3 regions of the Paraburkholderia sp. GAS41 genome follow, and region 1 is predicted to be linked to each of the others. Evidence: riboswitches for the same ligand, from Rfam matches in the RefSeq annotation. Region 1 holds a riboswitch; each other region holds the start of a gene.

Region 1 (10,091 bases):
GACCGATGCAGGTTGCCGCAGATAAGTGACGTTCGCGAGCCGCACGCTCGGAAAACCCTCGCCTAAACGCGGCACGGCGCTGGCGAGCAGCGACAGCGTGGTATCGGCAGAGCTGAGCACCACGATCTCGGCGGGCCGCTGATCGATGCGGATGACGCCCTGCGTGTCGTCGACGAAGCCACCCGGCGTAGTGCGCAGCAGATGCATGATCCGTTACGCCTGTTGCGCGATGCTCGTCAGGGCGGCGTCGAACGCGCGCTGCAGCACCGGCCGGTCGAGATCCGCGCCGATCAGCACGAAGCGGCTCCGCTGCGTTTCGCCGGTTTGCCAGCGGCGGTCGAAATAGCTGTCGAAGCGGCGCCCCACGCCCTGAATCACCAGCCGCATCGGCGCGCCGGGCAGTGCGGCAAAGCCTTTCACGCGATAGATCGTGTGGCTTTCGACAAGACTTTGCAACGCGGCAATCACAGCCTCGCGCGACGGCGCCTGCGCCTCCACCACGACTGAATCGAACTCGTCGTGTTGATGATCGGCGTCTTCTGCCGAGCCATGATGATCGTGCCGCAGATGGATCGTCGCCTCGGACGCCGCTTCGAGTCCGAGCAGCGTGTGCAGGTCCAGTTCGCCACGATGCGCGCGCACCACCTTGACCTGCGACGGAATCTCTTCGCGGATCAACGCTTCGACTGCGCCTTGCTGCGCTTCGTCGAGCAGATCCGTCTTGTTGAGGATCACCAGATCTGCTGCGGACAACTGATCTTCGAACAGTTCATGCAGCGGCGACTCGTGATCGAGATTCGGATCGGCCTTGCGTTGCGCGTCCACGGCGATCGGGTTGTCGGCGAACTGGCCGCTGGCTGCCGCCGGACCGTCGACCACCGTCACCACCGCATCCACCGTGAAGCTGTTCTTGATGGCCGGCCAGTTGAACGCCTGCACCAGCGGCTTGGGCAACGCGAGGCCCGAGGTTTCGATCAGCACGTGATCGATCTGCTCGCGGCGTTCCACCAGCTTTTCCATTACGGGAAAAAACGCTTCCTGCACGGTGCAGCAGAGGCAGCCGTTGGCCAGCTCATACAGTTGACCTTCGGTCTCGTTGCCCTGTTCGTCGCAACCGATGCCGCAACCCTTGAGGATCTCGCCGTCGATACCCAGTTCGCCGAACTCGTTGACGATCACCGCAATGCGCTTGCCGCCTGCGTGTTGAAGAATATGGCGCAGCAAGGTGGTTTTGCCGCTGCCGAGGAAGCCTGTCACCACGGTGACGGGGATTTTGCGCATGGGGTTTTGCATGGTGATTCCGTCGAAAGAACTGGCCGGTTCATGGGCACGGGAATTGAACAGACGAAACACGGGGACGGATAACGGCGCCGCCACAGCAGCGCGCACAGGTAATGAATCATGGACGACACGCCGCATCCCCGCGGCGTCGCCCTGCTTCTCTGGCCGGTATCCGGGCTGGCGAAAGCGCCGCTTCCCCTTCCCGGGCGAGTGATTTCTCGCCCAGTGGTTGCATGCCTGCGCGATCTTGCGCGCAGACACTGAAGCCGGCTCTGCACCGCTTGCGCGATGCCTTCGCTTACCGTTGCGGGGGCAGCACAGGTTGGTCCGGTCTCGTGAAAGTGGACGCCCTGTTTCCCGTTTAACTGCATGCGCAGGAACGCGCATACGAGCACCAAAGTGCGTGGGAGTGTAGGCTCGCAAGCCCCGTGCGTCAAGGAAACCAGGCCTACGACCCAGGGCATGCCTTGTGCTATCGTATGCGCGCGTTGGGTGCCGCCGCGTGCTCGCGCAGGCGCAGTTGAACGGGAAACAGGATGCGGAATATGTGGCAGCGGATGAATTCGGCCACCGGAAAAACACTCAGTGTCGGTGTCGGTTGTACGCAGCACAGCTCTGCGGACCAGATCTTCGCCGCCGTCACGAAGACCCTGGGTACGGCGCCGTTCGAAGCCATTCGCTGCATTGCGACCATCGAATCCAAAGCCCGGCAGCCCGGCCTGCTCGAATTTTGCGCGCGTCATGCGCTAGCTTTGCAGACCTTCAGCCGCGCCGAAATCGCCACCGTAACCGCTCCGCCCACGCCATCCGCTGCGGCCCGCAAGCATCTCGGCATCGAGGGCGTCTGCGAACCCTGCGCCCTGCTCGCCGCGCCCGGCGGCCGGCTCATCGCCAACAAGACGGTGCTCGACGGCGTCACCGTGGCGATTGCATCGAATGCATCCGGTCCGCTGTCGCCGACCACAGAATTTAACCATCAACAGGACCTTCCATGAAAACCGATCCCGAATCGCATCTGCGCATGACCCAGCGGCGTCGCGAAGGGCATGAGAAAAAGCAGGCCGAAGCGACCATCGAAAAAGGCCTGCTGATCGTCAACACCGGCACCGGCAAGGGCAAAACCACGGCCGCGTTCGGCATGGCGGTGCGCGTACTGGGGCATGGCATGCGCCTTGGCGTCGTGCAGTTCATCAAGGGCGCACTGCACACGTCGGAGCGCGATTTTCTGGGCAAAATCGCCCAATGCGATTTCGTTACCATGGGCGACGGGTACACGTGGAATACGCAAAACCGCGACGCCGACATCGCGACTGCCCGCAAAGGCTGGGACGAAGCACGGCGGATGATCGAAAGCGGCGAGTACCAGATGGTGATTCTCGACGAACTGAATACCGTGCTGAAGTACGAATACCTGCCACTCGACGAAGTGCTCGCAGTGGTGAACGCGCGTCCCGAGATGCTGCATGTGGTGATTACGGGGCGTCATGCGCCCGACGCGCTGATCGAAGCGGCCGATCTGGTCACGGAAATGCGCATCGTCAAGCACCCGTATCGTGAGCAGCATGTCAAGGCGCAGCGCGGCGTGGAATTCTGAACCATGCCGTCCTGTCCCGCCCTGTTCATCAGCGCACCGGCTTCCGGTCAGGGCAAAACCACGATTACCGCCGGCCTTGCGCGCTATCACCGGCGGCAAGGGCGGCGCGTGCGCGTCTTCAAGACCGGCCCGGATTTTCTGGACCCGATGATCCTCGCACGCGCAAGCGGCGCACCGGTGCTCTCGCTCGACCTGTGGATGGTCGGCGCAGCCGCGTGCCGCGAACTGCTTGCACAGGCGGCAGCCGAGGCGGATCTGATCCTGATTGAAGGCGTGATGGGCCTCTACGACGGCACGCCGAGCAGCGCCGACCTCGCCACCGCGTTCGGCGTACCGGTCGTCACAGTGATATCCGCCAAGGCGATGGCGCAAACCTTCGGAGCCGTCGCCTTCGGCCTCGCGCGATTCCGGCCGGAGGTGCCGTTTCACGGCGTGTTCGCCAACCGTGTCGGCTCGGCGCGCCACGCGCAGATGCTGCAGGAGGCGTTGCCGGCCGGGCTGCGCTGGACCGGCCATATTGCCAGCGCGGACGCCATCGAACTGCCCGAGCGCCATCTCGGCCTGCACCAGGCGGGCGATATCGACGATCTCGATGCGCGGCTCGATCGTGCCGCGGAGGCGCTCGCGCAAACGCCGCTGGCAGCATTGCCGCCGCCGGTGGAATTTGCCGCGCAGGCCCGTCATGAACCACCGCGCCTGCTGGACGGCAAACACATCGCGATTGCCCGTGATGCAGCGTTCTCGTTCATCTATCCGGCCAACGTCACGTTACTCGAAACGTTGGGTGCAAAGGTCAGCGACTTCTCACCGCTTGCGGACGAGCCTGTGCCGGACGCGGTGGACGCCGTCTATCTGCCAGGCGGTTATCCCGAACTGCATGCGCAGACACTCGCGCGCAACACGGTGACTGCAGATGCAATCCGGGCGCACGTGGCCGCTGGAAAACCCATCGTCGCCGAATGTGGCGGTATGCTGTATCTGCTCGAGCAACTCACCGACACGCACGGCGTCACCACACCGATGCTCGGTCTGCTGCCGGGCCACGCGACGATGCAGACCCGCCTCGCGGCGCTCGGCATGCAACAGCTCGACGGCATCCACGGGGGCATGACCGGTCATACGTACCACTACTCAAAGTTGACGACGCCGCTCACGCCGGTGCTGACGGCCAGCCGTCCGCAAGCCGACGCGCCCGGCGAGGCCGTATTTCGTGCCGGCCCGATCGTCGCCACCTATATGCACGCCTACTGGCCTTCCAACCCGGCCTTCGCGGCCGCCCTGTTCCATGGCGAAGTGTTTTAACGATTCCGACCGCGAGGCCGTCTACCGCGCCATCTACGAGCGGCGCGACATGCGGCATTTCGTGCGCGACCCTGTCGACCCCGTCGTGCTGCAACGTCTGCTCGATGCTGCGCACCATGCGCCGAGCGTCGGCTTCATGCAACCGTGGCGCATTGCGCGCATCACCGATCCGGCGCTGCGTGCGGCCTTGCACGAGACGGTGGACCGCGAACGGCTCGCGACCGCCGACGCGCTCGGCAAACGGCGCGACGAGTTCATGAAACTCAAGGTCGAAGGCATGCTGGAGTGCGGCGAACTCCTCGTGATGGCTCTGATGGACGGCCGCGAGAAGCACATCTTCGGGCGCCGCACGTTGCCGGAGATGGATCTCGCCTCGGTGGCCTGTGCGATCCAGAACATGTGGCTGGCCGCGCGCGCCGAAGGTCTCGGCATGGGCTGGGTGTCCCTGTTCGACGTGGATGCTGTGCGCAATCTGCTGCATATGCCGGAAGGCGCGCGTCCGGTGGCGATCCTGTGCCTGGGTCATGTCGACCAGTTCTATGCGGAGCCAATGCTCGAAACCGAGCGCTGGGCGAGCCGCGTGCCACTTGGCGATTGTGTGTTCGAAAACCGCTGGCCTGAGAACGACACGCCGGAATGATCCGCTGCGCGGGGCCGTGGATGCACGCCGCGCGAACAATCAGGGCTGAACCGGCTTCATCGACACCACTTTCGGGCTGCCGTCCGCCGCATCGGCGCGCAGTTTCACGCGCCAGTCAGCGTGATCCGCGAAGGGAAACTGCGCCAGCGCGCTCTTCACCAGATATGGAATCGCGTGCAGCGGATCCGCGTCGTGATCCTCGCTCACGGCACTCACCGTGTAGACCTCGCTGCCGCTAGTCTGCTCGAAGAAACGCAACGTCAACGAATGCTGATACGCGTGGCGGCCAAACAGCGAGAAGGCGCCTTCACCACCGCCGCTGCAGCCTTGCTGCGCGCAATCCGCCGATTTAACCTTGATCGCTGCAAGCCGCGTGTCGTAAGCAATCGACAACAGATAATGCGCACGCTCCCGGGCCACATCGGCAAAATCGTATTTAACGAGTTCGGCGCGGATCAATGTTTCGTATTCCATATGATCCGGCAGACCGTCCTGCAACGGTGAACGGACCAGCGCATAGCTGTGTTCCCCTTGCATCCGGGTATCGGCTGGCGCCGCCCGGACGTCGGTGCTGACGCCCGCACACCCGGTCAAGCTTAAGGTCAGGCTCGCTGCCGTCAGCGCAGCGCATATCAGCATGGCTTTCATCGTGTTCTCACTTCCAGAAAATGCAGGATGCCCATCACGCGGGCCCAGGCTGTGTGTCGTCGAGCGCCGGCAGCCATACGGTGAAGGCCGTCCCCTGGCCCGATGCGCTGACCACCTGCACATCACCTCCGTGCCGCGTCACAACCGTTTTGACGAAGGCCATGCCAAGGCCCGCGCCGCCGGTATCGGGCTGCTCGGTCTCGTGAAAGCGCCGGAACCGCTGAAACAGCCGGCTCTGCTGTTCCAGCGGAATCCCATAGCCCTGGTCGCGAATCGTACATTGCACGCGCGCCGGCAGGCCGCTCGCCGGTCCAATCGTGCAGCTGATCCGCGACGCGGGCGGGCTGTACTTGACCGCGTTGTTCATGATGTTGACGAGTGCCCGCGTCATCAGCGAACGGTCCGCGCAGATCCAGTAGCCGTCGTCGGTTTCGGCCTCGGTCGCCAGCCCGATCTGCTTGGCGTGCGCCTGCGGCCAGACTTCGTCGCTGGCGTCGATCATCAGTTCGCTCAGGCTGACGGGTTCGAGCACATAGGCTTGCGACTCGGCGCGCGCCAGTTGCACGAAATCGTCGGCGAGGGTGAGCGCGCGTCGCGCGTACCGGGCGATGCGTTCGAGCAACTCATGCACGTGGTCCGACTCGATCCGAGCCCGCTCGATCTCCACCAGCGCCAGAATCGACGCCTGCGGCGAACGCATATCATGCGACAGCAGCCGCAACGCGTCCTCGCGCAGCCGCTCGGCCGCGTGCAACGCCGACACGTCGACAAGACCCGCAATCCAGCCCGTCACTTCGCCTTCTTCGTTGGTACACATGGCATAGCGCAGCAGATGATCGCGCTCGGCCAGGTCGCGCACTTCGATGCCTTGCGCCATCAGTCCCGCGAATTCGCGCCGCGCCGGATCGAGAATCGCCGGCCAGTGCGTGCGCGCCCGCGTGTCGTGGTCCGCGTCGCCCTCGCTGCCGGCATCGATCGTCTTCACGAACGCCAGGTCGCCGAGGACCTCGCGCATCAGCCGGCCTTGCGGCATGACCGAACCCAGCCGCTCGAAGTGTGCAATGGCCGCGTGGTTGGCAATCAGTACGATGCCGCGCACGTCGCTCACCAGAATCGGCTCGGGCACGCTGTCGAGACTGTCCCAGACGAAGCGTTTCATGTCCTGCACCCGCTGCGCGGCCTGCGCCATCAGCGCCATCTGCTGCTCCAGCACGTCGCCGCCGAATTCGCCGTGGCGCTGCGGCGTTTCGGGCAGCAGATGCGGTTCATCCGCGAGCCGCTGCAGTTCCTGACGCAGATACGCCATGGTCATTTCGAGGCGCCGCCAGTTCCACACCGGATACACCACGATCAGTCCCATCACGGCGGGCGCGGGTGACATCCACAGCCGCGCGCCGTACAACAACGCGGCACTGCCACCCGTGACGAGAACGCATAGCCCGACGGTCAGCAGCAACGAACGCCGCGGCGACAGGACGAGGAACCCCGCCAGCAGGACGGCGAGCGGCACCAGCGAGACAAGAAACAGCGGCACCGCCGCGACCGGATCGATGCCGCGGCCCGTCAGCAGCGTATCGAGCACGCTCGCATGAATGTAGACGCCGGGCAGCGGCCCAAGCTCGCCAGACACCGGCGTAGCGAAGCGGTCATACAGGCCCGACGCGGTCACGCCGATCAGCACGACATGGCCGCGCAACTGCTCGGGCGGCACCTCGCCCGCCACGACGCTGGCGAACGACACATGCGGATAGCTCGCGGCATTCAGGCCGAACGGGATCAGAAAACGTGCCTCGTCGACCTTTTCCTGGGTGCGGTCGCGCACGCCGGCAAGGCCCGCGACTGGCGGCGAAAGCTTGAGTGCGCCACTTCTGAGCGCGCGCCAGGCCGGCACCATCAATTGCGGCCAGCGTGAATGCGCGTCGCCCTCGAACAGCGCCACGCTGCGGACAATGCCGTCGCCGTCGACTTCCAGATTGATATGGCCGAGGCCGGCCGCTGCGGCGGCGAGAGGCGCCACCGGCTTGACGACCACGCGCTGGCCGTCGCTGTCTTCTGGGCTAAGCAGCATCGGAAGATAGGTCGGACTCAGCGCGATCGCGTGTGCGAGTTGCGCGTCGTCCGCGGCGGGCTCAGTGAACAGCACGTCGTAGATCACCGCGGCCGGCTGCGCCTTGGCGAGTTGTTCCAGCAGGTTCGCATGCACGCTGCGCGGCCACGGCCAATGACCAAGCCGCTCGATGCTGGCGTTGTCGATTTCGACCACTACGATATCCGCGAGCACCGGCTGCGTATGCAAGGCGAGGAACCGGTCGTAGACCAGATGATCGACGCCCGCGGTCCAGCGGCCGAGCGCGCTCAGAAGGATGACCGCAATGCCGAGGCAGCCGAGCGCGCCCCATTCGAACAGGAAGCGTCGGCCGGCCGGCCGCCCAAGTCGTGCACGCGGATCAAGGCTCATGCGTGGAGGGTTTGCGTCCTAACGGGCCAGTGTGAACGACCGGATCGAGCTGCCCTTCTCGTAGAACCGGCCGTTTTCGAACTGCTCGGCGATCACGGTCCAATAATAAACGCCGCGCGGCAGATCCGTCACCACGATCTCGCCAGCCGGCAGATCGGGCCGGTCGAGAATCGGATTGCGCAGATCCGGCGTGGCCGCGAGAACGAAGCGAAAGCGCGTCGCCACGCCGGTGCGGCTCGCGAACCAGCGGAAGGTGTAGTCGCGGCTGCCGGGACGCCGCGTCGCCGAGGCACTCAGCCCCAACTGACGCCGCTCGAAACCATAGGTCTGGGGCAGGCCTTCGAGGCCGTTGTGATCGATTGCCGAGATGCGTACGAAGTAGGTGCCGTCGGGCAGCTCGCCGAAGTCGGCATGCGGCGCGCTCACCGGCAGATCGCGGATCAGGTCGAGCAGGTCGGCATCGCGTGCGATCTGCGCGCGATAGCCCGCCGCGTGGCTGTCGGGCACGAGATCGAACGCGACGCCCGGGCCATCCTGAATCTTGCCGGGATCGCTCAAGGATGGCGCGGCCAGCAATTCGATGGGCGCGCCGATTGTCCCGCTCGCGCCCGAGACGTTGCCGAAGCGCGCCGCCACGAGTTGCGCCGAGGCCTGCAGCGGCACGCCCGGTGCGGGCGCAGCTGTGCTGCCCGGATCCACGCCCACCGCGCCGTCGAGGACTTCAACGGCCGTTTGCTGCTGGCCCGCGTCGTAAGTCACCCGAAAGCGGGTACCTCGCACACCCGCTACCACGGACGGCGAGCGGATCTGGAAGCGGTCGTCTTTCTGGGTGGCGTGGGTGACTTCGCTATCGACCTCGCCGTGCGGCAGTTCGATGACCCGGTCGGAGGCACCCGTCAAGACAGTCTGACGAAGTTTGCCGATCTCGATCATGCTGTCCTGCGAGACCGAAACGTGCGAACCGTCCACCAGTTCCAGCGTCGCGAAACCCCCATGGCCGGTGCGCACGCGATCGCCTTCGCCAAGCTGCATGTCCCGTGCAAGCGGCGTGTAAGGGCCTGTACCGAACGCCCGCTCGACCGGTCCGCTGGTCGCCAGCACCCGCGCCGATTCGCGATCCTGACGCAGCAGCGCGACCGGTAGCCGGATCGGGATGCCGGCTTGCAGACGACGCGGCGCGGGCACGTGGTTCAGACGGCTGAGCACCGTCCAGTCATGCTGATCGCGCAGAAAACGCCCGGCGATTTCATATAGGGTATCGCCCGCTGCAGTTGTGTAAGTCACGGTGGCAAGCGGCGCGCTGTTGCGCTTGTACGTGTGCGTGTCGTCATGGGCAGCGGCTAGCCCGGACGCCAGGCCGCCGAGCGCCGCCACCACATACGGCAAGCACGGCGCGAGCATCGCCAGCGCGCGGCGCCCGCTGCCGGCTGGCAGACGGGCCGGCAGCGGGCCGGCAGACAACCTCACGCGTCCCCCTTTTCGATGCGCTCCAGGCGGTATCCATAGCCGTAGATCGGCGTCAGACGGTAGCCGTTTTCGGGCCGCAAACCCAGCTTGCTGCGCAGCATCGAAACGTGCGTGTCCATGGTGCGCGACGGGATTTCGGTGACCTGTTTCCAGATCACGTCGAGAATATGGGCGCGCGACAACGGCCGGCTCAGATGCTGGAACAGCAACAACGCGAGATCGAATTCCTTTTGCGTCACAGCCACGGCGGTGCCGCGCACGAGGACGTGCTTGGCGCTCAGATCGAATTCGTATTCGCCGAATACTTCCTTCACGGCCGTCGTGTTGAGCCTGTACGCGCGCCGCAACAGCGACCCCACGCGCGCCAGCAGGACGCCCGCCGACACCGGCTTGACGACGTAGTCGTCCGCGCCCGTATTGAGGATCGACGTGATGTCGGTCTCGCGACTGCGGCTCGTCATGAACAGCACCGGCAAGCGCTCGGACAGGCTCTCGCGCACCCAGCGCAGCACTTCCTCGCCCGACATATCGGGCACGTTCCAATCCAGTACCAGCAGATCGAAAGTCTGGCGCCTGAGTTGGCGTACCAGCGCGCGGCCTTCGGCATAGGCGTGGCAGATGTGGCCAGCGGCCGAAAGGGTTTGACACACCAGATCGGCCTGAGCCGGATCGTCATCCAGGACAGCAATTCTCATAACACC
Region 2 (10,091 bases), on a different contig from region 1:
CGTGCCATTGCCGACAGCTAGCTACATCCACTGAGCGGATTCCCCGTCCGAGTGTATGCAGTCAGCATGACCTCATCGATGAACTACTCCCGGCTCGTCAGTCTCACGCGCATCCCGTCCTTCATGTCGCTGGCGGGCGCGACGCTGATGCTCGGGGTCGCCATGTCGTTCACCGCGCCGTACCTGTCGCTGTTCGGTGTGGAGCGAGCCGGCATGACACCGCTCAAGCTCGGGCTGTTCATGACGCTGATTGCGGCGAGTGGGGTGGCGGCGAGCGGCTGGGCCGGCAAATGGTCCGATCGCCACGGTCATCACCGTACGCTGCTGCTGGCGGCGCTGGGCGCAGCGGCGCTCGGATTTCTGTTGCTGTGTTTCGTGCGCGATTACCGCGCGCTTCTCATCATTGGGATCGCGTTTCTCGGCGCGGGCGGTTCGGCCCTGTCGCTGGTGTTTTCGTTCGGCCGCGCGGCGTTGCCCGTGACGAGCGAGTCCGAACGGACCTTTGCCACCGCAACGCTGCGCACGGTGCTGTCGGTGGCGTGGGTATTCGGGCCCTCCGTGGGTGCGCTGGTGCTGGCCGGGATCGGCTTCTATGGGCTGTTTCTGTTCGCGGCGGCGTGCTTCGTCGCATCGGGCGTCATCATCTGGCGCATGCACGAGGCGCCGGTCGAGGACTTGCCCGAGGTGCCGGACCACGTGCCCGGTGATCCGGCATCATCGCTGGAAGTCACCACGGTCGAACCCGAGACGCCGGTCAAGCCGGATTTCGTTCACCCGGTCGCGTCGTCGCGCGTGATCTGGCGCTCGGTGCTGGCGTTGACGCTGATCGGCCTCGCCGCCAACGCGACCATGATCGTGTTGCCGCTCTATGTCGTGCGCGGTCTGCACGGCTCGAGCATCGACGTATCCATCATGCTCGGATTGGGCGCCTTCCTCGAAATTCCGATGATGCTGGCGCTCGGCGCCCGCGGTGCGACGCTCAACAAACTGCGCTGGCTTGCAGCGTGCGCCGGCGTGCATATGCTGTATTTCATCTGCGTGGCCGCGGTGGGTTCCGTGTCGTTGCTGATTCCGATGCAGGCGCTCAACGCCTTCGTGGTGGCGGTGACGTCGTGTCTTGGCATGACTTACGTGCAGGATCTGATGCCGCGCACGCCCGGGGCGGCCACGGCATTGTTCTTCAACTCGTCGCGGGTCGGCTCGATTCTGTCGGGCGTGCTATCGGGGTTGCTGGTCGCGGGTGTCGGCTATCGGGGCACCTTCCTGTTTTGCGGCTGTCTCGCGCTGGTGGCACTGATCCTGTTCGCAGATCCACCGTGGCGGCGCTGGGCGCGCTACGTTCAGGAGCGCTGGCCGAGCCGCTAGGCGTCCGGCATTGGGCTCGATCTGAACGGGGAAGATGACGCTGGCTCGTACGTGCAAGCCGCGACATCAGCCTCACAAGAGCCTCATGGGCTCGCGGTAGCAAGATCTGCAAAACTGATCGATTTTGCTTCGCACGCCTGCGTGAATGCGGCATCGTAGCTCGTAAAGAAAACCACCCGCTGCTTGCCCAACTCTTTAAACAGATCGACCAGCACTGCGCGCGCGGCGGCATCGAGCCCGCCGGCAGGTTCATCGGCAATGACGACAGTGGGCGCGCCAACCGAAGTCGCCGTGAGGAACATTTTCTTGCGCGTGCCGAACGACATCTGCTCGAAGCGTTTCTCAAGATGCGACGTCAGGCCAAAGCGCTTTGCCAGTTCGAGCGTGTATGGCTCGAGCGTCGCATTTCTTTGCGCAGCCACGCGTTCGAGAAACTCACGCCCGGTTTCGAGCGGAAACGTCAGGCAGTCTTCGGGTATGTAGGTGAGGGCGGATTTCGCCGCGTGCGGAATGGTACGCAGCGAATGGCCGCCAATCCAGACCTCGCCCGCGTCTGGTTCGATCTCTCCGGCGAGAACGGCGAGCAAGGTGGACTTGCCGCTACCGCTTTCGTCGTTCAGCGCAACGCAGCCCGTGCTGGCGCTGTAATGCAATCCGTAAAAGACAGTGCGTTCGCCGTAGCGTTTGCACAGGTTGTCGAATCTAAGCATGGTTCATCCGTTTTCTCAGACTGACAAGTTTACATTCCTTCGACGGTGAAGACGTGCTGATCGCGCTGCATGGGCGTTCTGCCGTGTCTAATCCCTCCCACGCCAGGCCAGAAAAAATTCAACCGGCATCGGATCACCCGTAAAATACCGCCCGTACGACTCGTGGAAGCTGGTGAAAATCCAGCGCGGTCGCGCCACTGTGACCGGTTGCAGCCTGAACCGGAAGTCAGACCTCGGCGTCGTATCCCTCTTCCGACTTTGGGGCGCGTAATCCCCTGGAGATATCTGCATGACCGACCTTGTCTGTGAGCCGGACTTCCAGCTAGACCCCTATTCCGCCGATGGCTCCGCTTCGTGTCCCGTTGCGAGTCTGCGTTGCGCGTTTCTATTGGCGCTTGCATCGGCGCGCGAGCACGCAGGTCGCTAAGGTGCGCTAATCAGGCGGCCCGCGAGATGATGGTGCCGCCCACACTCCGCTGCGGTTAGCGCTGCCCCGGTTTCGCAAAAGAAAGCATTTTGTAATGACATGCATCGGACTTCGAACCATTGCGTTCGCGTGCGCAGCATGTCATCCATTCTTCTAATAATCAGGTTGTCCCTTATGAAGTTCCGTCGTTTGATCATCACTTCGGCTCTGACCGTTTCGGCGTGCCAGCTTGCGCATGCCGCGGACGACGTGTCGTTACCGCAGCCGGATCAACAGGCTGCGGCAGCCACCACGCTGCCGAATATTCTCGTCACCGGCGACACCCAGCACCTGCCGCAATCGTTCGATCAGCGCTACGCCTCGACGCAGGTTCTCACGCGTGCGGATCTGGCCCGGCTGTCTCCCATCGACCCCAGTATCACGCAGGCCCTCGCCACGCTGCCGGGCGTCACGATTACGCAAAACGGCGGGCCGGGTTCGTTGGCCGGCGTCAGTATCCGAGGTTCATCGGCGAATCAGGTCGCGGTGTTCATCGATGGTATCCGCGTCGGTTCCGCGACCACCGGCCAGGTCGAGTGGGCGGATCTGCCGACCTCCGCGTTCGATCGTGTCGAAGTCATTTCGGGCCCTGCGGCCGCGTCATTCGGTGCCGACGCCATGGGCGGCGTGGTGCAACTGTTCACGAACCACGCGTCGAATCAGCCGAACCAGACCACGATTTCCGCTGGCGGCGGCTCGAACAAGACCTTCGACACGCAGGTGCGCACGTCGGGCGCGATCCCGTCCACCGGTCCGCTCGCGGCATTGTCCGGTCTGACGTACTCGCTGGGCCTGCACGACTACAACACCGCGGGCATCGACGCGACCGCGCCATGGGCCTATGGCCACGAGGATGGCCGTAATCCGTACCACGCGCAGAACGTGGACGCACGCCTCGGCTATGCACACGATAACTGGTCGATCTCCACGTTTGCGCTGTACCACAAGTCTGATCTCTCGTATGACGATGCGGGCGGCGACGACCGGCAACTCGATCATCAGCTGACGACGGGCGTGGCATTCCACCTGGACATCACGCCGTTCACCCAGTTCGACCAGTCAGTCGGCTACGCGAACGATCGTCAGTTCCTGTATACGAACACTCCGGGCATCCCGACCGACGAAATCGATTCGACGCGTTTGAGCACGTCGACTTCGCTGACCCATCAGGAGCACGGTTTGAGTCTTTTCAACCTGCCGCTGTCCGGCGAAACGAAGCTCGCGTACGACTTCTCACGCGAACAAGCCTTCCTGCCCGTCGACATTCCCACAGGCGTTCCGACCCGCAACGATTCCGCCGTTTCACTGCATCAATCGGCGACGTTAGGTGATTTGACCGTGTTCCTCGCGGGGCGTCACGAGATTGTCGAGGGGCAGTCGGTCAATACGGGCAATGTCGCGGTAGCTTGTGCAATCACGCCGATTTATACGGCGCGGCTCTCGTACGGCAACGCATTCCGTCTGCCGACTTTCGACGATCTGTACTATCCGGGCTACGCGAATCCGAACCTGCTGCCCGAGCGCAGCGATACGGTCGAGGCAGCACTGGACGCCACCACGTCGTTCGGTACCTTCACGGCCGCTATCTATGACACGCGTGTCCACGATCTCATCACGTACGACTCGGTGACATTTCTACCAGTGAACGTAGGCCGGGCGCACATTCAGGGCATCGACCTCTCGTACAAGGGCACGCTCGGCAACTCGACGCCCGTCAGTCTCGCGGTCGGCATTCTGAATCCGCAGGACGTCACGGACCAGACGTGGCTGAATCGCCGCCCGCGTCAAACGGTCAGCCTGAGCGTCGACCACGTGTGGGACGAGTTCCATTTGCACGCGCTTAGCACGGGGGTGTCGTTGCTCTATGGCGGCTCGACGTTCGACGACCAGGCGAACTCCATCTACCTGCCGTCGTACACAACGGTCGGGCTGCGTGCGGCGTACAAGATCAATTCACATCTCACGCTATCTGCAAACCTGTCGAATCTGTTCAACCGGCAATACGTGACGGCATACGGGTACAACTCGTTGGGACGGACGGCATTCGGTAAGATTTCCTACACGTTCTAAGCAAGCCTGGCCGCAAGCGATCGATCGCTTGCGGCCAGCCCGTCAACCCTACGCGCGAATTTCTCGCGCGCTATCTTTAGCCCTTGCGGAACAGCGGTGCGCCCCACGGTGCGCCCGTCGTGCCGCCGTCGACCACGATTTCCGCCGCGGTGGTTCCCGACGCGTCATCTGAGGCGAGGAACAAGAAGGCTTTGGCCACTTCTTCAGGCGTGGCGAAACGCGCGAGCGGGATCGCCGCCCCAAGCGCTTCTTCGGTGGCATCGAGGGTTGCGCCGACGCGTGCGCCCCGTGTCCAGATCGGCGTGCGTGTGCCACCCGGGATCACCGTGTTTACACGAATACCGCGCGTGACGAGTTCGGATGCAAACACCTTCGCCATGCCGGTTACGCCGGCCTTGGTGGCGGAATACGCGGCTGAGCCCGGAGAACCGAGTTCACGCATGACCGAGCCGTTCAGGACGATCGAACCACCGGCGCTCATCAGCGGCAGCGCGCCTTGAACAGTGAGAAAAACCGCGGTGAGGTTGGTGCGCAGAATCGCCTCGAACGCGGCGGCGGTCGTGCCGCCGAGCGGCGTGGGACCGGAAATGCCCGCGTTGGCGAAGACTACGTCGAGCGAGCCGTAGGCCTCCTGAATCTGCTTGAACATCGAATCGATGGCGAGCGGATCGTCGAGATCCACCGCGATGCCAAGAGCCTTTTCACCCAGTTCAGCCACTGCGCTGTCCAGCTTCGCGCGATCGCGCCCCGTAACCACGACTCGCGCACCTTCCGCGATCAAAAGTTGTGCCGCCGCGAAGCCAATACCGCTGTTGCCGCCCGTTACAAGCGCCGTTTTTTCAGTAAAACGCATCGTCCTTCTCCTGTGTAGTACGCCGCGAGAGCGCGTTTAGAGCCGCGGCTCCTCGCTTTGTGAGACCTGTTACGCGGCGCTGAAGCGCAGCCGCATCCGAACCATCACGAGCACTGCCAACATCCGGTCAATCTGTATGTTGATCGTCATGCACATTTTCAGTATTATGCTCGTCATGCAGATTGTCAAGCGTCACGGAGAAAAAAATGGGCTATTCGCAGGCACAAAAGGCTGAGAGCCGGCAGCGAGTTCTGGAAAATGCGTCGCGGCAGATTCGCGAGCACGGCATCGAGGCGCTCGGTGTGGCCGACTGCATGCGCAGCGCGGGGCTCACGCATGGGGCGTTCTATGGGCACTTCGCATCGCGCGATGCGTTGATCGTAGAGGCGCTCGAATATGCGCTGAAGCGAAGCCGCGAGCGCATCGTGGCGCACGAGGCCGATAACGGGGAGCCTGGCGGGACACCGCTGCGGTTCATCGCGGAGATGTTCCTGAACGAGCGCCACATGGAGAATCCAGGCGAGGGGTGTGCGCTGTGCGCATTAGCCGGCGAGGCGCGGCATGCGAGCGCCGATGTGCGGGCGCTGTTGACGCGGTATCTGCATGACCTCACGGCGCGTGTTGCTGAGGCCACGTCGAGCGGCGACGAGAAGGCGGCACTGGGTATCGTCGCGACGATTGTTGGCGCCATCACGCTCGCGCGCGCGGTAGATGACGACGCGCTCGCTAAATCGATTCTCGCGTCATCGCTCGCGCTGGTGATGACGCAGGATGATGCAGGTCGTTAGGCCGCCGTCTTACGACTCGCAAGCCATGCCTGGGTGCGCGAGGCAATGTAATCCGCGTACTCGGCGCGGGTCTTCAAGACCGGCATCTGATGAAACGTGCCGCCGTTCGTGTCGGGCACGGGCAGGCGCGATACCAGATCCGCGTGGACCTGTTGCAGATGCGACGGCAGTTCCGCCGTCGCGGCGTGGATGCCGCCCGATTGCGGCACGCTCACCGAAGCGAGCGGATCGTCGCTACGCGGCGTCGTGAGCGTCAGCACCTCGCCCACGTCAGGCGCGGCTGCGTCGCGAGCCGTGAGAGCGGGCAGGTTCCAGCGCGTCTCGACCGTCTTCAGGATCGAGGTGTGATCGAGCGGCATGGTGCCTTCCGGAACGCGGAACACCGTGCCCGGTGCGATCAATGGCGAAACCAGCACGGTAGGTACGCGCAGCCCGAAACGCTTGAAGTCGAACCCGAACTCGCCCGCCGAATGATCCGGCGGCACGGCACCGAGAGGCGGGGCGACATGGTCGTAGCAGCCGCCATGCTCGTCGTACGTGATGATCAACAGCGTCTTGTTCCACTGCGCCTCGTTGCTGCGTAAGGCGTAGTACACGTCGTGGATCAACTGTTCGCCCAAGGCGACATCGTAGTTGGGGTGCTGGCTGTTGCCGGTGGACTCCCAACTCGGTTCGAGAAACGTGTAGGCCGGCAGCGTGCCGTTTTGTGCCGCGCTCTGGAAGTCGGTGAAGAGACCAAAGTGGTCGTCCGACGCGTTCGTCGTATCCGGGAAGTTCAGCCGCGTGAGCGGGGGCTGGTCGTATCCGTAGATGATCCAGCTCTGATCGTGCTGCGACAGCAAGCCGAAAATACTCGGTGAGGTATAGGTTCGGGTCTTGTCGTCCATGTGCCCCTGGCTCGTTGCCGCGCAGACAAAAGCGCGATTCGGCAGCGTCTCGGTAGGCACTGAACTGAACCACTGGTCGCACACCGCGTAGCCACGCGCCAGTCCTGAGAGCACCGGTAACATCGCCGGCGTGTACATGCCCATGATGTTCGAGGCCACGGTACCTGGCAGCACTGACCAACTGGGTTCTTTCGATTCCCAGCCGAGCGTGTAGACGTAGTCGGTGACGAAACCCTGGTTGGTGGCAACAGGCGGCGAGGGCGCATTGATGGTGCCGAACAACTGCGAATTCGTTGCGCTATAGCCTTCGCCGGGATCGGCGCCGGGCTGAAAATACGCGTTGCTGTCGCTCGCCTGAATCGCGTAGACCTTCACGGCTTCGCCATTCGCGGCGGGGTTGGATTCAGTGCCGGTTAGTCCGTCGAAACTCTGGCCTGAAGGCGATTGATTCTGCTGATCCGCGTAGAGGAAACCGAGCATGTGATCGAACGATCGGTTCTCCAGCATCAGGACCACTACATGCTCAATCGCGGCAAGCTGGTTAGCCATGAATTCTCCCTCGTCGATCTCGTTGCGGCGGACGGACTGCATGGCGCGGCGCGCGTTGCAGGGAACGCAGGCTCAGGCACGGTACGACATCGCGCTAGGCGTGCATGCGTCCCGAGGCTTCGACCTTGGCAGTTGCGACGGGTTCGACCCAACATTCGTCAGGGCTTGCAAGGCCAAAGCGCCGCACGAGTTCATGACCCTTTGATGTCACGCGGTAAAATTTTTGGCCGGATTCCGCGGCTACGACTTCAACCAGATGTGCATGTTGAAGGGGCAATACGTCGAGATCGGCCCGCACGCTGCGCTCCGGCGAGCGATACAGCACGAACAGGGTAGCTATCTCGTGATGACTGAGAAGGTTTGTCATGGGAGGCGTCAATTGCGGGTAAAGCGGGGCAGCATGCAGGATTGCGAAATGCGGAAAGGACAGTGCCTTCGATGGTTTGGACTTTAGCTGAGGATCGTGACAGTATCCCTACCGCCTCACTCGAATGTTCGACCGGATACAAAAGGCGCCTCCCACGATGAGTTTCCGTCCTGTTGTCGTTGAAATCTCAGACACGTCTGCACCGTCCCCAATTGAAACCCATGCACGGGAAGGACTGATTGTCCCTTCGATGACGGTTGTCGAGGCGTTCGTGTTGCTCGCCACGTCGATTTCCGGCGAAGCTGCGGATCGGGTTCGTAAGCTAAACGCCAGCGCCGCCCCTGAGGATCTGCACAAGCTTCGTGTGGCAATGCGCCGGTTGCGCACGTTGTGGTGGGCCTATGAGCCTCTACTCGACAAGAAAGACGCGAAACTGCAACGCCGTGAGTTCAAGTCGCTCGCCGATGCCGCTGGCCGGACACGAGACTGGGATGTCTTACACGAACTGATTGTGGCATCCGACCTGTGGGACAAACACGCGTTGAGTGTGCTGATCGATGTGATCGCGGAACATCGGGCCGAAGCGTTATCGTTCAGCCGGAAGGCGATTGGCAATCCGGGTGTGGAGCGGATACTCGAGCAGGCTTTGGTGAACGCGCGTCGACAACTCGATTTGCACCGTGACGACCGTTCTATTGCAAGTTTTGCCGAAGAGCGGGTACAGGCGGCCGAAAGGGTTTTGAAAAAGCGCGTCAGGAAAGCAGCGCCAACGCACGACTCAGATTATGCGGCCCTTCACGATGTCCGTATCGCGGGGAAAAACCTGCGATATCTGCTGCAGTTTTTTTCGCCGGTTCTGGATGGCGGGCACCAGGCTGTCATTGAACGACTGACGGTGGTGCAAGACGAACTAGGTACATTGAATGACCTGGTGACGAGCGAAGCATTGCTTCGAGAATATGCATTCCAGTTGGGCGAGGCGAAGCAGGTGAAGCACGCGATTGCCTATCTGCAACGCGCGACGGCACATCACATGCACCACGCGCACGACATATTGCGAGCGATGGGTTCGATGGTCTAACAGCCAGCGCCTCGCCTAAATCGGTCCGCGTCTATGCAAATTCCGACCGGCGGAGTCCCGCGTCATGCGGCCAGTCTGTTGCAGCACGTTCTCCTGCCGCGCGCGCCGATGCCTGCGAGTCAAATAGGTCCTCGCTATACGCCACTACCTTTTTGCCCGTACCGTGCTGTCGTTCGGTCGTGAGAGCCCAATGCCAGCCACCATCCTGTTCGAACACGTGAAGCGTTAAAGCAGGCGAGTGCGGATGTGTCATGTATGCCTCCGCAGTTAGGGGCCTGATGGGCAACAAGGCCCCAGGCTCCGCTGAAGTTAGCATAGGCGCATAAATGCTGCGTCGCAACATTAATTTTTAGTGACATCCTCCTAACGTTAGGGTTGAACATGTAATCAATTCGCTGAAGGTTCGTCAAATAACTTCGGATGGCGAATTAATATTGCAAGCGTGCGGCTGTGGATCGAGCTTTCGCGGGGGCGCCTGGACGAAGCTTGAGCCGAGGGGCACGAATTGTGCTGCTTGATGACGGAAAGTACGGCGGCCCGGAAGTGCGCCCCGCCACCCGATCTGCCATCAGGAGTCGAACTCATGAAACACTCGACATACACCGTTTTGCGCATTGCAATGGCCATCGCGGCGGCGACATCGCTCGCGCCCGTCGTCGCCAACGCAGATGACGCGCCGTCCCCGTGCGCGGCCTTGAAACGGATCGTCGCTGCGGCGCCGGATGGTTTTACCGGTCTGAGTCCGGCGGATGTGAACGGCGTCGCCCAGCCGTATGGCGACGATGCGCAATGCAATGCAAGCCACGACAGCTATCAGTGCCTGTGGACGCCGCATCATGACGCGGGGTCGAGTGCGGACGCGTTGCAATCCGTTGCCGCGGATATCGCCTCTTGCCTGCCGGCGGCGACCCACGACATGAACACGCCCGCACGTCAGCATTTCTATCTCGGCGAG
Region 3 (10,091 bases), on a different contig from region 1:
AGACCACCTTGAGTAGCCACTGATAACAGGGATGGCATTCCATGCCAATGCGCAGTGCGCCCCGTTCGCCTTGTGCGTACTGATGCAGCCGCTCCTCGGCGAGATCCAGTTGTGGCAGCACGCGATTGGCCACCGCGAGCAGGTATTCGCCGGACTGGGTCAAGCGCAGACTGCGGCCCTCGCGCAACCAGATATCCGTGCCGAGCTGCTGCTCCAGTTTCTTCATGGAGTGGCTCAGCGCGGATTGCGTCACGCACAGGATGTCAGCCGCTGCGGTCAGCGAGCCGTACCTGTCCACTGCCTGGACGATAGCCAGATGAATTCTCTCAAGCATGGTTGAGTATGAATAAAACTAATGGTTTGGTGAATTATCACCATTTTACTTCATCAATCGCCGTGGCTAGGATGCAGCATCCGCAACCTGACCGAAGCAAGGCGACACCATGGCAACAACACACAATCTCGGCTTCCCACGTATCGGCACGAAGCGCGAACTGAAATTCGCGCTCGAGTCTTACTGGAAAGGGGAGTCCTCGCTCGGCGAACTGAAGGCGCTCGGCGCCCACCTGCGTCAGCGCCACTGGGCGCATCAGGCTGACCTGGGTCTGGCTGCCGTGGGCGACTTCGCCTTCTACGACCAGGTGCTGGACATGAGCTTCACGCTCGGCAACCTGCCGGAACGCGTGCAAGGTTTTCACGGCGATCCCCTCGACAACGCCTTTCGCGTCGCCCGCGGCCGCTCGGCGAAGGATGCCGGGAGCCACGCCGCATGCTGCGGCGGCGTCGCGGCCGGCGAGATGACGAAGTGGTTCGACACGAACTATCACTACATCGTCCCCGAGTTCAGCGCGAGCACGGAATTCAGCCTGGATGCGTCGCGTCTGCTGGAACAGCTGGATGAGGCGCGGGCGCAAGGCGTCAAGGCCAAGCCGGTGATCGTCGGTCCGGTGACGTATCTGGCGCTCGGCAAGGCCAAAGACGACTCCGACAAGCTGGCGCTGTTGCCGCGCCTGCTGCCCGTCTATGCGGAATTGCTGGCCACGCTGGCGGCGCACGGCGTTGAATGGGTTCAGATCGACGAGCCGATGCTCGTGACCGAACTATCGCGCGAATGGCACCAAGCCTATGTCACGGCCTACGAAGCACTCGCCAACGGTAAGGTGAAGCTGTTGCTGGCGACGTACTTCGGGCAGTTGCTGGGCAATCTGCCGCTGGTCTGCAAGCTGCCGGTGCAGGGCCTGCATCTGGATGCGATCAATGCCCGCATTGAAGTGGATGCGGTAATTGCCCAACTGCCCAAAGACCGCGTCCTGTCGCTGGGCGTCATCAACGGTCGCAACATCTGGAAGACTGACCTCGCGAGCGTGCTCGACTGGCTCGAACCGGCTGCGCGGCAACTGGGCGAACGCCTGTGGATCGCACCGTCGTGCTCACTGCTGCACGTGCCGGTGGATCTCGACAGTGAGCAGAAGCTGGATGCGGAAGTCCGTTCGTGGCTCGCGTTCGCGTTGCAAAAACTGGGCGAACTGCAGGTGCTGGCGACGGCGTTGAACGAGGGCCGCGACGCCGTCAAGGCAGAACTGGCTGTGAACAGCGCCGCCATTGCGGCGCGTCGTGTGTCGCCGCGCGTGAACAACCCGGCGGTCAAAGCCGCTCTCGGAAAGATCAATACGGCCTTGGGTCAACGCAAGAACGTCTATCCGATCCGCGCCGACAAGCAGGCCGCGCTGCTAAAGCTGCCGCCTTACCCGACCACGACCATCGGCTCGTTCCCACAGACCGGCGCCATCCGTCATGCCCGCAGTCAGTTCAAGAGCGGTGCACTGGATGAAGCCGGGTACAAGGCCGCGATGTGCGCCGAGATCGAACGCAGCGTGCGCGAGCAGGAAGCGCTGGGCCTCGACGTGCTGGTGCATGGTGAAGCCGAGCGTAACGACATGGTCGAATATTTCGGCGAGCAGCTCGATGGTTATGCGTTCAGCCAGTTCGGCTGGGTGCAGTCCTATGGCTCGCGTTGCGTGAAACCGCCCATCCTGTTCGGCGACATCAGCCGCCCAAAGGCGATGACGGTGGAATGGATCAGGTACGCTCAGTCGCTGACCCGCAAACCGATGAAAGGCATGCTGACCGGCCCCGTTACGATCCTCAACTGGTCGTTCGTGCGCGACGACCAGCCGCGCTCGGTTTCGTGCTACCAGCTTGCGCTGGCGATCCGCGAAGAAGTACTGGACCTGGAGAAGGCAGGTGTGCGCGTCATCCAGATCGACGAGGCCGCCTTGCGTGAAGGCCTGCCGTTGCGGCAGTCGCAATGGCAGGAATACCTCGACTGGGCCGTCGCGTCGTTCCGTATCACCGCCAATGGTGTGGACGACGAAACGCAGATTCACACGCATATGTGCTATTCGGAGTTCAACGACATCATCGCGTCGATCGCCGATATGGACGCCGACGTCATCACGATCGAAACCTCGCGCTCGGACATGGAACTGCTAGACGCGTTCGATCACTTCAACTACCCGAATGAAATCGGACCGGGTGTGTACGACATTCACTCGCCGAATATCCCCAGCGAGGAACACATCGTTGAACTGATGAAGAAAGCCGCAGAACGCATCCCCCTGCAACGGCTGTGGGTGAATCCGGACTGTGGTCTGAAGACGCGTCAATGGGAAGAAGTCATTCCGGCGTTGACGAACATGGTTGCCGCTGCCAGAACGTTGCGCGCTTCTGTCTAAGGCGCCCCGTAGCGCCTGCGGCAAGCAAAGCCGGCCACCTGTGCGTGGCCGGTTGTCGTTCGTGCGCCCGCTTCGCGCTGCGAAACGTCGTGAGGGAGTAGCATGGTCACGCGCAAGCCCAAGGGACGATGCTCGTTGGGCGTCATGCGCGCTGGGACTGCAACCATCGTTCTACCTTCGCTACGACGTGGCATGGAGCAAAGCATGGCCTATCGCAACTATCACAAGCGCAAGATCGCCGATCGGGATCTGCACCCTGAAACTCAGATGATGTCGTATGGTTACGATCCCTTTCTCTCGGAAGGGTCCGTTAAGCCGCCGGTTTTTTTGACCTCGACATTCGCGTTTCGCACGGCCGAAGACGGCGCCGAGTTCTTCGATATGGTGTCGGGCCGCAAGCCTTCACCGGAGGGCGAAAGCGCGGGCCTCGTGTATAGCCGCTTCAATCACCCGAATCTGGAAATTGTCGAAGACCGTCTTGCGCTGCTCGACGGCTCCGAGTCCGCGGTGGTGACTTCGAGCGGGATGTCCGCGATTGCCGCGATTTTGCTGGCATTCCTGCGGCCCGGCGATTGTGTGGTTCAGTCTGTACCGCTCTACGGTGGCACCGAAACGCTGATTGCCAAGTTCTTGCCCGAGTGGGGCATTCGCTCGCAGGTGATCGAGGATGGGCTGTCGGTGGAGGCGATTCACGATGCGCTCGAAGCGGCAGCGCAAAAGGGCCCGGTGCGGATGTGCTACATCGAGACCCCGGCCAACCCGACGGATGCCCTGTTCGATATGGAAGGCTTGCGGCGTGAGATCGATGGATTCGAAACGCGTCACGGCTATCGCCCGCTTTCGGTGTGCGACAACACGCTGCTGGGTCCGCTGTATCAGAAGCCGGTGAAGCAGGGCATCGACATGTGCGTGTATTCACTGACGAAGTACATTGGCGGCCACAGCGATCTGGTGGCAGGCGGCGTCACCGGCAACCGCAACCTGGTGACGAAAGTCCGCTCGATCCGCAGCATGCTCGGCTCGCAACTCGATCCGCATTCCTCATGGATGATTACGCGTTCCATGGAGACGCTCGTGCTGCGGATGGAGCAGGCCGCGCGCAGCGGCAGCGCCGTCGCGCGATGGCTCGCGAGCAATCCTTATCATCCTGTGAAGGTCTTGCACCCGGAGCTGATCGAGGACCCTACCTATCAGGCGGTCTATCGGCGTCAATGCACGGGGCCGGGCTCGACGTTCGCATTCGTTCTCGACGGCGGCCGCGAGCAGGCGTTCAAACTCATCAATGGTCTGTCGTTGTTCAAGTCCGCCGTGAGTCTTGGCGGCACGGAGTCGCTGATCTGTCACCCCGCCTCGACGACGCATTCCGGCGTGCCCGCTGAAGCGCGTGCGAAGGCGGGTGTGTCGGAGGGGTTGATTCGGGTGTCCGTGGGACTGGAGCATCCGGACGATCTGATCGCCGACCTGTCGTACGCGCTGGAACACTGCTGAGGCGAGACGTGAAACGCCAGACGTGAGCGAAGCAAGATGAAACGCCCGCTGCGTGGCGGGCGTTTCACGAGGATGCTACAGATGGTTCGGCATCCGTACGAGGGAAGGGCGCAACCGAGTCAGCGGTTGCAACGCCTGACACCTCAGAGGTAAGCCGACTTGCCGATCATCCGGTCTGTCGATGCCGCGCGTTGGGCACGCTCGGCGAGCGCGCCGAACAGCAAACCGATCGTCGTCCACAAGATCACCTGCATGCCGATCGCCGCAACCCTGAATTTCCACAGCAGGACTGCGGGGAACGCGGCCGGCACCTCGTTGATCACGGGCAGCGCCAGCTGCACGGCACCGATGATCACGACAAAGACGAGGCCCGCTACGATCGACGCATTCCATTGGCCCAGGTGGGCAATGGCGTGCTTGCGTACCTTGAGCGAAAACACCATCGTGGCAATTGAAATGGCGATCATGAGGAAGAACAGCCCGGTGCGCATGCCGATCGTCTCAGGGTCGCCCACTGACGGTGGATTGGCCGGGTATTTGATGTTCGGTACGATCACGAGGGTGATGAAGGCCGCGAGCGCGAGCCACGCGGACAGCGGACGTGCGGGCAGTTTACTGACGCGGCCGAACGTGTAGGCGAACGTCAGTGCAAACAGTCCGCCGACGGCGGCGCTAAACGACACCACACCGGTCAATAGACCCAGCCCGGCTTGCGTATGCCGGCTGACGATTTCGGGCTCAGGCGGCTCGCCCTTTGCCGCATCGGCCTTGGCCTCGAAGGAAATGGCCTGATCGACCTGGGGTTCGCCGACCAGCTTGGCGAAACTAAACGTGAGGAGTCCCGCGGCCACGCCCGCAAGCATGCCGCGTACCAGCAATTTGCCGACCATGTTGGACTCCGCGTTAGTGGCAGGGGAAGCCAAGCAGGTGGCGGCCGTCGTGGACGAATTCGTGGACGTACATGCCGGGTACGAGCGATGTCGCACCCTCTTCGGCACCGACGAAATAAATGGCGAGCAGCATGATCAGGCCACCAAAGATAATCCATGGCATCAGTTCACGCAGCGGAATGGGAGTAGGCTCGGCGGCCGGATTAAAGACAGCGTCAGTCATGATTGACTTTCTCCAGGGGTTACGCGCCCCAATAGTGGATTGTAGAAGTGGCGCGGAGCTCGGGTCTGGCTTTCGGTTCGTACATGGACCGCTTACAGTGGCGCGACCGCGCCGGGCTTACACCGGCTTCCGTGCTCCGCGCCAGAGCACATTCTACGCGCTAAACTTTGCCGGTCGGGGAAATGCAAGCTGGTGTTTGCCCGATCGATATGGCTTTCAGACTGGACTTTGCCGGTCGGGGAAACGCAAGCTGTCATTTCCCCAATCTGTATGGCTTTCAAACGAAAGGAAAAATTGGTGTGCAGCAGCATGGCTTTCAACTGAAAGGACTCGATGAATACGCGTGTTTTACTGGTCAGCCACGCAGCGACTTCCGCGATGCGTCAGGGCAGGTTCCCCGCTGGCGAGTCACTGGACGCACGGGGTGTGGCGGAGGTCATGGCCTGGCGGGAGCATCTGGCCGTAGCCGAAGACGCGATGTCGTTCAGTAGTCCTGCGGCCTGCGCGCGTGATACTGCGCGGGCGTTCGGCATCGAGCCACGGGTCGCGTCTGAACTCGCGGACCTGGACTATGGGCAATGGCGCGGCCGGCGGCTTGCGGATATCGCGGACGAAACACCACATGAACTGGCAGCATGGACTCGCGATCCCAATGCGGCTCCGCATGGCGGCGAATCCTTCGTCCAGCTTCTCGCGCGGGTTGGCAGATGGCTCGATGCGTTGGACCCGACGGCGAGTGTGGTCGCTGTTACACATGCCTCAGTCATCCGTGCCGCTCTGATCCATGCACTGCGCGCGCCCGCGCTGTCATTTTCTCGCATTGAGATCGCGCCACTCTCCGTTGTCGAATTGCGGCGTTCGACTCGCGGATGGACATGGTGGCCGGCGCAGTCATGATGGCGCGTGTCGATTCCGTTCGCTATACGTGACACAAACGTGAGCGCTGGAAAAAAATATACTGGTTGACTGCGCGAACGAGGTACCACGTAATGTCGTCGTGCCCACGCAGCGCGTCGCCTCCAGCAATACGTAATCCCGGTTCAGCAAAGAACAGTTCCCGGCAGCCAATCGCGTTGAGCGATGGGTGACGGAGAAGGCGTAGCGGCGTGGATGAGAGTGTTTCGTCGGAAGAAGGCGCTCACATGGCGGAAATGGACGAGGTCGGTAGCAACAGGTGCCCTGATACAGCGGCCAATCTGTCCGAATTGGACGAGGCCGTGGCGTATCGACGAGAAGTCGTCGTGATCGAAACACTCGCTGCGTTTGCGGCCTTGCGTCAGCCGTGGAATGCGCTTGCTGCGGTGGCCGACAATGGCTCGCCGTGTTTGACATTCGAATACTGCGAACTGGCGGCCAGCCGTGTCATTGCCATGGGCGGTGTGGTGAATGTCGCGCTCGTATGGCGTGACAACGTGTTGCTGTCCTTGTGGCCCGTTTCGATCGTTCGCAAGGGCGTGCTGCGAGTCGCGAAGGCGCTGACCTGCGGCAGCGATGAAGAATACGGTGGGCCGCTCCTCGACGGAAACGCAGACGCAATCCGTGAACGCTATGCGGTCGCGCTGGCAAGCGTGATGCAGGTCAATGCGGATGTTCTCGAGATCGGCATGGTTCAAGTGGACGGCCCGCTGGAAGCTTCGCTCGAGTGCATACCTCAGTCCTGGGTGTTGGCCCGGCTACCGGCACGGTGGCGCGGCCTCGACGGCTATTCGATTCGCCTCAATGAATTTCCCAGCTACGACGACTTCCTGGCGACGCTGCCCAAGGCCCTCCGTTCGAGTCTGCGCTATAACCGCAAACGGCTCGAAGCGAAGGGCGCGCTGGAAATTGGCTGGAGCACGACAGTCGCCGACGCCGAGTCGGTGCTGACATGGCTCTTCGCGAACAAACGAAAATGGGCAGTCGATCGCGGCGTCGACACGCCTTATCTGATGGACGATCGGGTACGCGACTTCTTCATTGGGATGGCGTCGCGGCTTGACCTGAAGACGACGCCGCTGGTTGCCTTCGTGAAGATGGACGGCGTTCCGGTCGCGGCATCCGTGAACCTGGTCGGCGCGAAATCGGTCGAGTACTTCATTACCACGTATGAAGAGGCGTTCAGCACCTATTCCGTCGGTGCCTTGCTGGTTGACTTCATGGTCCGATGGTCGCACGCGCATGGCCGCGATTTCGATTTTCGGCCTCTGCACGGCGACTACAAAGCGCGCTGGGCGAACCAGCAGACCTGGCACGAGAAACGTTTGATCGTGCTCGGCGCGCGTGGCCGGCTCGTCGAACTGCCGTTACTGTTCGCTCTGGCCGCACGCGTGAAACGCAAGCTCCATGCGCTTATTGCGAACCGGCTGCAAAACCGATTAAAGGGACCGAGCACGCCCTGAAGCCCGCGCTCATCGCTCCCTCCTCCCCGTCCTCACATCCTCGCAGCGAACGATAGACCGTCGCGGCTCGATGCCTCATCTGTTTGAAACCGCACATCCGGTCAGTGGCTGGTGTGTGCGCGAGCGTACACACCAGGGTTGACGCTCTGCGGGTGAATTGACGATGATGTAGGCGACGAGAAAGGCAATCGAATTAAACCGACAAGGTGTTTGCAGGGTCGAAACACACTGGCTCTGTCGTATTTGCTTGTCCCTTTTTGAGCAATCAGCGTCAGTCGGGACCACAACAACGGACTTCGCCGCACGCTTTGGTCCGCCAGATTCAACGCGTTATGACCTTCCCCGCGCCTCGCCGCCATCAAGCGGCGCGGGAAACTTGCGTCCGCGTTTTGGCGATTACGGTTTTGAGCTTGATGAATCGAAGGGGAACACCGCAATGGACAGTCAGCTTGCGCTTGACCAGATCAATCAGCGTGCCTGGAACTCGCGTGATGCATCGCGCGAGTTTCTGCGCAGCGAGTCGTGGATCGACCCCGGGGAGAAAGCCGCGTTCGAACAGATCGCCGACGAGTGTCGCGACCAGCCGCTGCTCGACATCGGCATCGGCGCCGGGCGCACCATTCCTTTGATGATGCAACTCTCGTCCAATTACACCGGCATCGACTACACAGCCAAATTGCTTGACCACGCCCGTACGCGCTACCCGAATCTGAATCTGCACCATATGGATGCGCGGGATATGATGGCCTTGCAAACCGACGCCTTTGCGCTGACGGCTTTCAGTTGCAACGGCATCGATTGTGTCAATTACGAAGATCGTGTTTTGATCCTGAGAGAAATGTTCCGGGTGACCCGGCCCGGCGGTCTGGTCTGGTTTTCAAGCCACAATCGCGACGGCGCCGGGTTCCAGGACAGCGTCCTGAAGCTGCTGCCGCGCTTTACGCCCAACCCGTTGCGATACGGTTGGCGGACCCTGCGCGCGATCCGCAAACTTCCGCTAGCCTGCTACAACTACACGCGGCATGCGCGTTTTCATCGTAATTACGAAGGGTATTCGATCAAAACAGCGGCGGCCCATTTCTTCGGCATTCTGATTATCTACACCACATTGGCCGAACAACGGCGTCAGTTGGAGTCACTTGGGTTTGTGGTCGAGGCGGTTTACGGATGCGGTGATGGCAAGCGTATCGGTGAGGACGCGCGAACCAGCGACGCGACGTGGTTGCACTTCATCGCGCGCAAGCCTGCGCATCCGGTGGCGTGAGGGCTTGCGCGCAAACGTGTCCGGCTGCAGGTCACGCCATGCACTGCGGCTGAAGAAATCGTCAGCTCGCGGGGCTCAATTTGTCCTGCGTGTGCGTTTCGAAATCCGTGGCGGCATGGCGCTCATGTAATTGATCTGAAAGCTCGCCAAACGTGCGGTTGACCTTTCGTCCGCGCTGCACGGCCGGACGTGCACCGATCGTAGCGGCCCAACGCTGGACGTGCGCATAGTCCTGCACGGAGAGGAATTCGCCGCCTTCGTAGAGCCAGCCTTTTACGAGGCCGCCGTACCAGGGCCAAATCGCCATGTCGGCAATCGTGTACTCGCTGCCGGCGATGTATTCGTTATCGGCCAGCTGCTTGTCGAGAACGTCGAGCTGACGCTTGACCTCCATCGCAAACCGGTCGATCGCATATTCGATTTTGCTAGGGGCGTACGCATAGAAATGGCCGAAACCGCCGCCCAGATACGGCGCGCTGCCCATCTGCCAGAACAGCCATGAGAGGCACTCGGCGCGAGCGGCGGCCTCCGTCGGCAGAAAAGCGCCGAATTTTTCGGCGAGATACAGCAAAATCGAGCCGGATTCGAATACCCGAATCGGCTTGGCGCCGCTACGATCCAGCAGCGCGGGGATCTTGGAGTTGGGGTTGACGTCCACGAAGCCGCTGCCGAACTGTTCGCCGTCGCCGATTTTAATCAGCCAGGCGTCGTATTCCGCGCCGCTGTGCCCTTGCGCCAGCAGTTCTTCGAGCATCACCGTGACCTTGACACCGTTAGGTGTCGCGAGCGAATAGAGCTGCAGGGGATGGATGCCGATCGGCAATGCCTTGTCGTGCGTCGGCCCCGCGATCGGGCGGTTGATGCTCGCGAACCGGCCACCGTTGTCCTTGTTCCAGGTCCAGACCTTCGGCGGCTCGTAGTCGGTCGTACTCATGCTTCACGCTCCTTGCGTCCTTGCATCGTGGGAATAGGCGTTCCGCAGCGAGATTAGCAAATTGACGGAGAACCTGCTGACGGGCTGCAAACCCGTTGGTACCTCGCAGTGCCGTGGGCCGTCACAGCGGCGTGGGCAGTTTTTTGCTCACTAGCGACCACAAAAAACATCATTTCGCG

What was found. Region 1 has a riboswitch for cobalamin ahead of cobW (cobalamin biosynthesis protein CobW). Riboswitches for the same ligand answer to the same signal wherever they lie in the genome.
Region 2: another riboswitch for cobalamin. It lies ahead of P3T43_RS29320 (TonB-dependent receptor domain-containing protein); the one in region 1 lies ahead of cobW (cobalamin biosynthesis protein CobW).
Region 3: another riboswitch for cobalamin. It lies ahead of P3T43_RS19120 (CbtB domain-containing protein); the one in region 1 lies ahead of cobW (cobalamin biosynthesis protein CobW).

The regions. Positions count from the first base shown of each region.
Region 1 is NZ_JBNDMK010000008.1:208,397-218,487, reverse strand. Features, by position in the region: gene cobN (cobaltochelatase subunit CobN) at 1-207, opposite strand, end outside; gene cobW (cobalamin biosynthesis protein CobW) at 214-1,293, opposite strand; cobalamin riboswitch at 1,428-1,695, opposite strand; gene P3T43_RS14265 (cobalamin biosynthesis protein) at 1,827-2,276, shown strand; gene cobO (cob(I)yrinic acid a,c-diamide adenosyltransferase) at 2,273-2,875, shown strand; gene P3T43_RS14255 (cobyrinate a,c-diamide synthase) at 2,879-4,177, shown strand; gene bluB (5,6-dimethylbenzimidazole synthase) at 4,161-4,817, shown strand; gene P3T43_RS14245 (DUF4136 domain-containing protein) at 4,857-5,465, opposite strand; gene P3T43_RS14240 (CHASE2 domain-containing protein) at 5,500-7,923, opposite strand; gene P3T43_RS14235 (FecR domain-containing protein) at 7,942-9,324, opposite strand; gene P3T43_RS14230 (response regulator transcription factor) at 9,387-10,085, opposite strand.
Region 2 is NZ_JBNDMK010000027.1:93,622-103,712, reverse strand. Features, by position in the region: gene P3T43_RS29330 (sugar efflux transporter) at 79-1,365, shown strand; gene P3T43_RS29325 (ABC transporter ATP-binding protein) at 1,449-2,075, opposite strand; adenosylcobalamin (AdoCbl) riboswitch at 2,230-2,319, shown strand; gene P3T43_RS29320 (TonB-dependent receptor domain-containing protein) at 2,677-4,611, shown strand; gene P3T43_RS29315 (SDR family NAD(P)-dependent oxidoreductase) at 4,688-5,464, opposite strand; gene P3T43_RS29310 (TetR/AcrR family transcriptional regulator) at 5,671-6,252, shown strand; gene P3T43_RS29305 (alkaline phosphatase family protein) at 6,249-7,730, opposite strand; gene P3T43_RS29300 (hypothetical protein) at 7,783-8,055, opposite strand; gene P3T43_RS29295 (CHAD domain-containing protein) at 8,213-9,136, shown strand; gene P3T43_RS29290 (hypothetical protein) at 9,720-10,091, shown strand, end outside.
Region 3 is NZ_JBNDMK010000013.1:107,224-117,314, reverse strand. Features, by position in the region: gene P3T43_RS19140 (LysR family transcriptional regulator) at 1-334, opposite strand, end outside; gene metE (5-methyltetrahydropteroyltriglutamate--homocysteine S-methyltransferase) at 444-2,735, shown strand; gene P3T43_RS19130 (cystathionine gamma-synthase family protein) at 2,940-4,223, shown strand; gene P3T43_RS19125 (CbtA family protein) at 4,367-5,113, opposite strand; gene P3T43_RS19120 (CbtB domain-containing protein) at 5,127-5,336, opposite strand; adenosylcobalamin (AdoCbl) riboswitch at 5,367-5,494, opposite strand; gene P3T43_RS19115 (histidine phosphatase family protein) at 5,670-6,233, shown strand; gene P3T43_RS19110 (GNAT family N-acetyltransferase) at 6,443-7,714, shown strand; gene P3T43_RS19105 (class I SAM-dependent methyltransferase) at 8,091-8,978, shown strand; gene yghU (glutathione-dependent disulfide-bond oxidoreductase) at 9,040-9,912, opposite strand.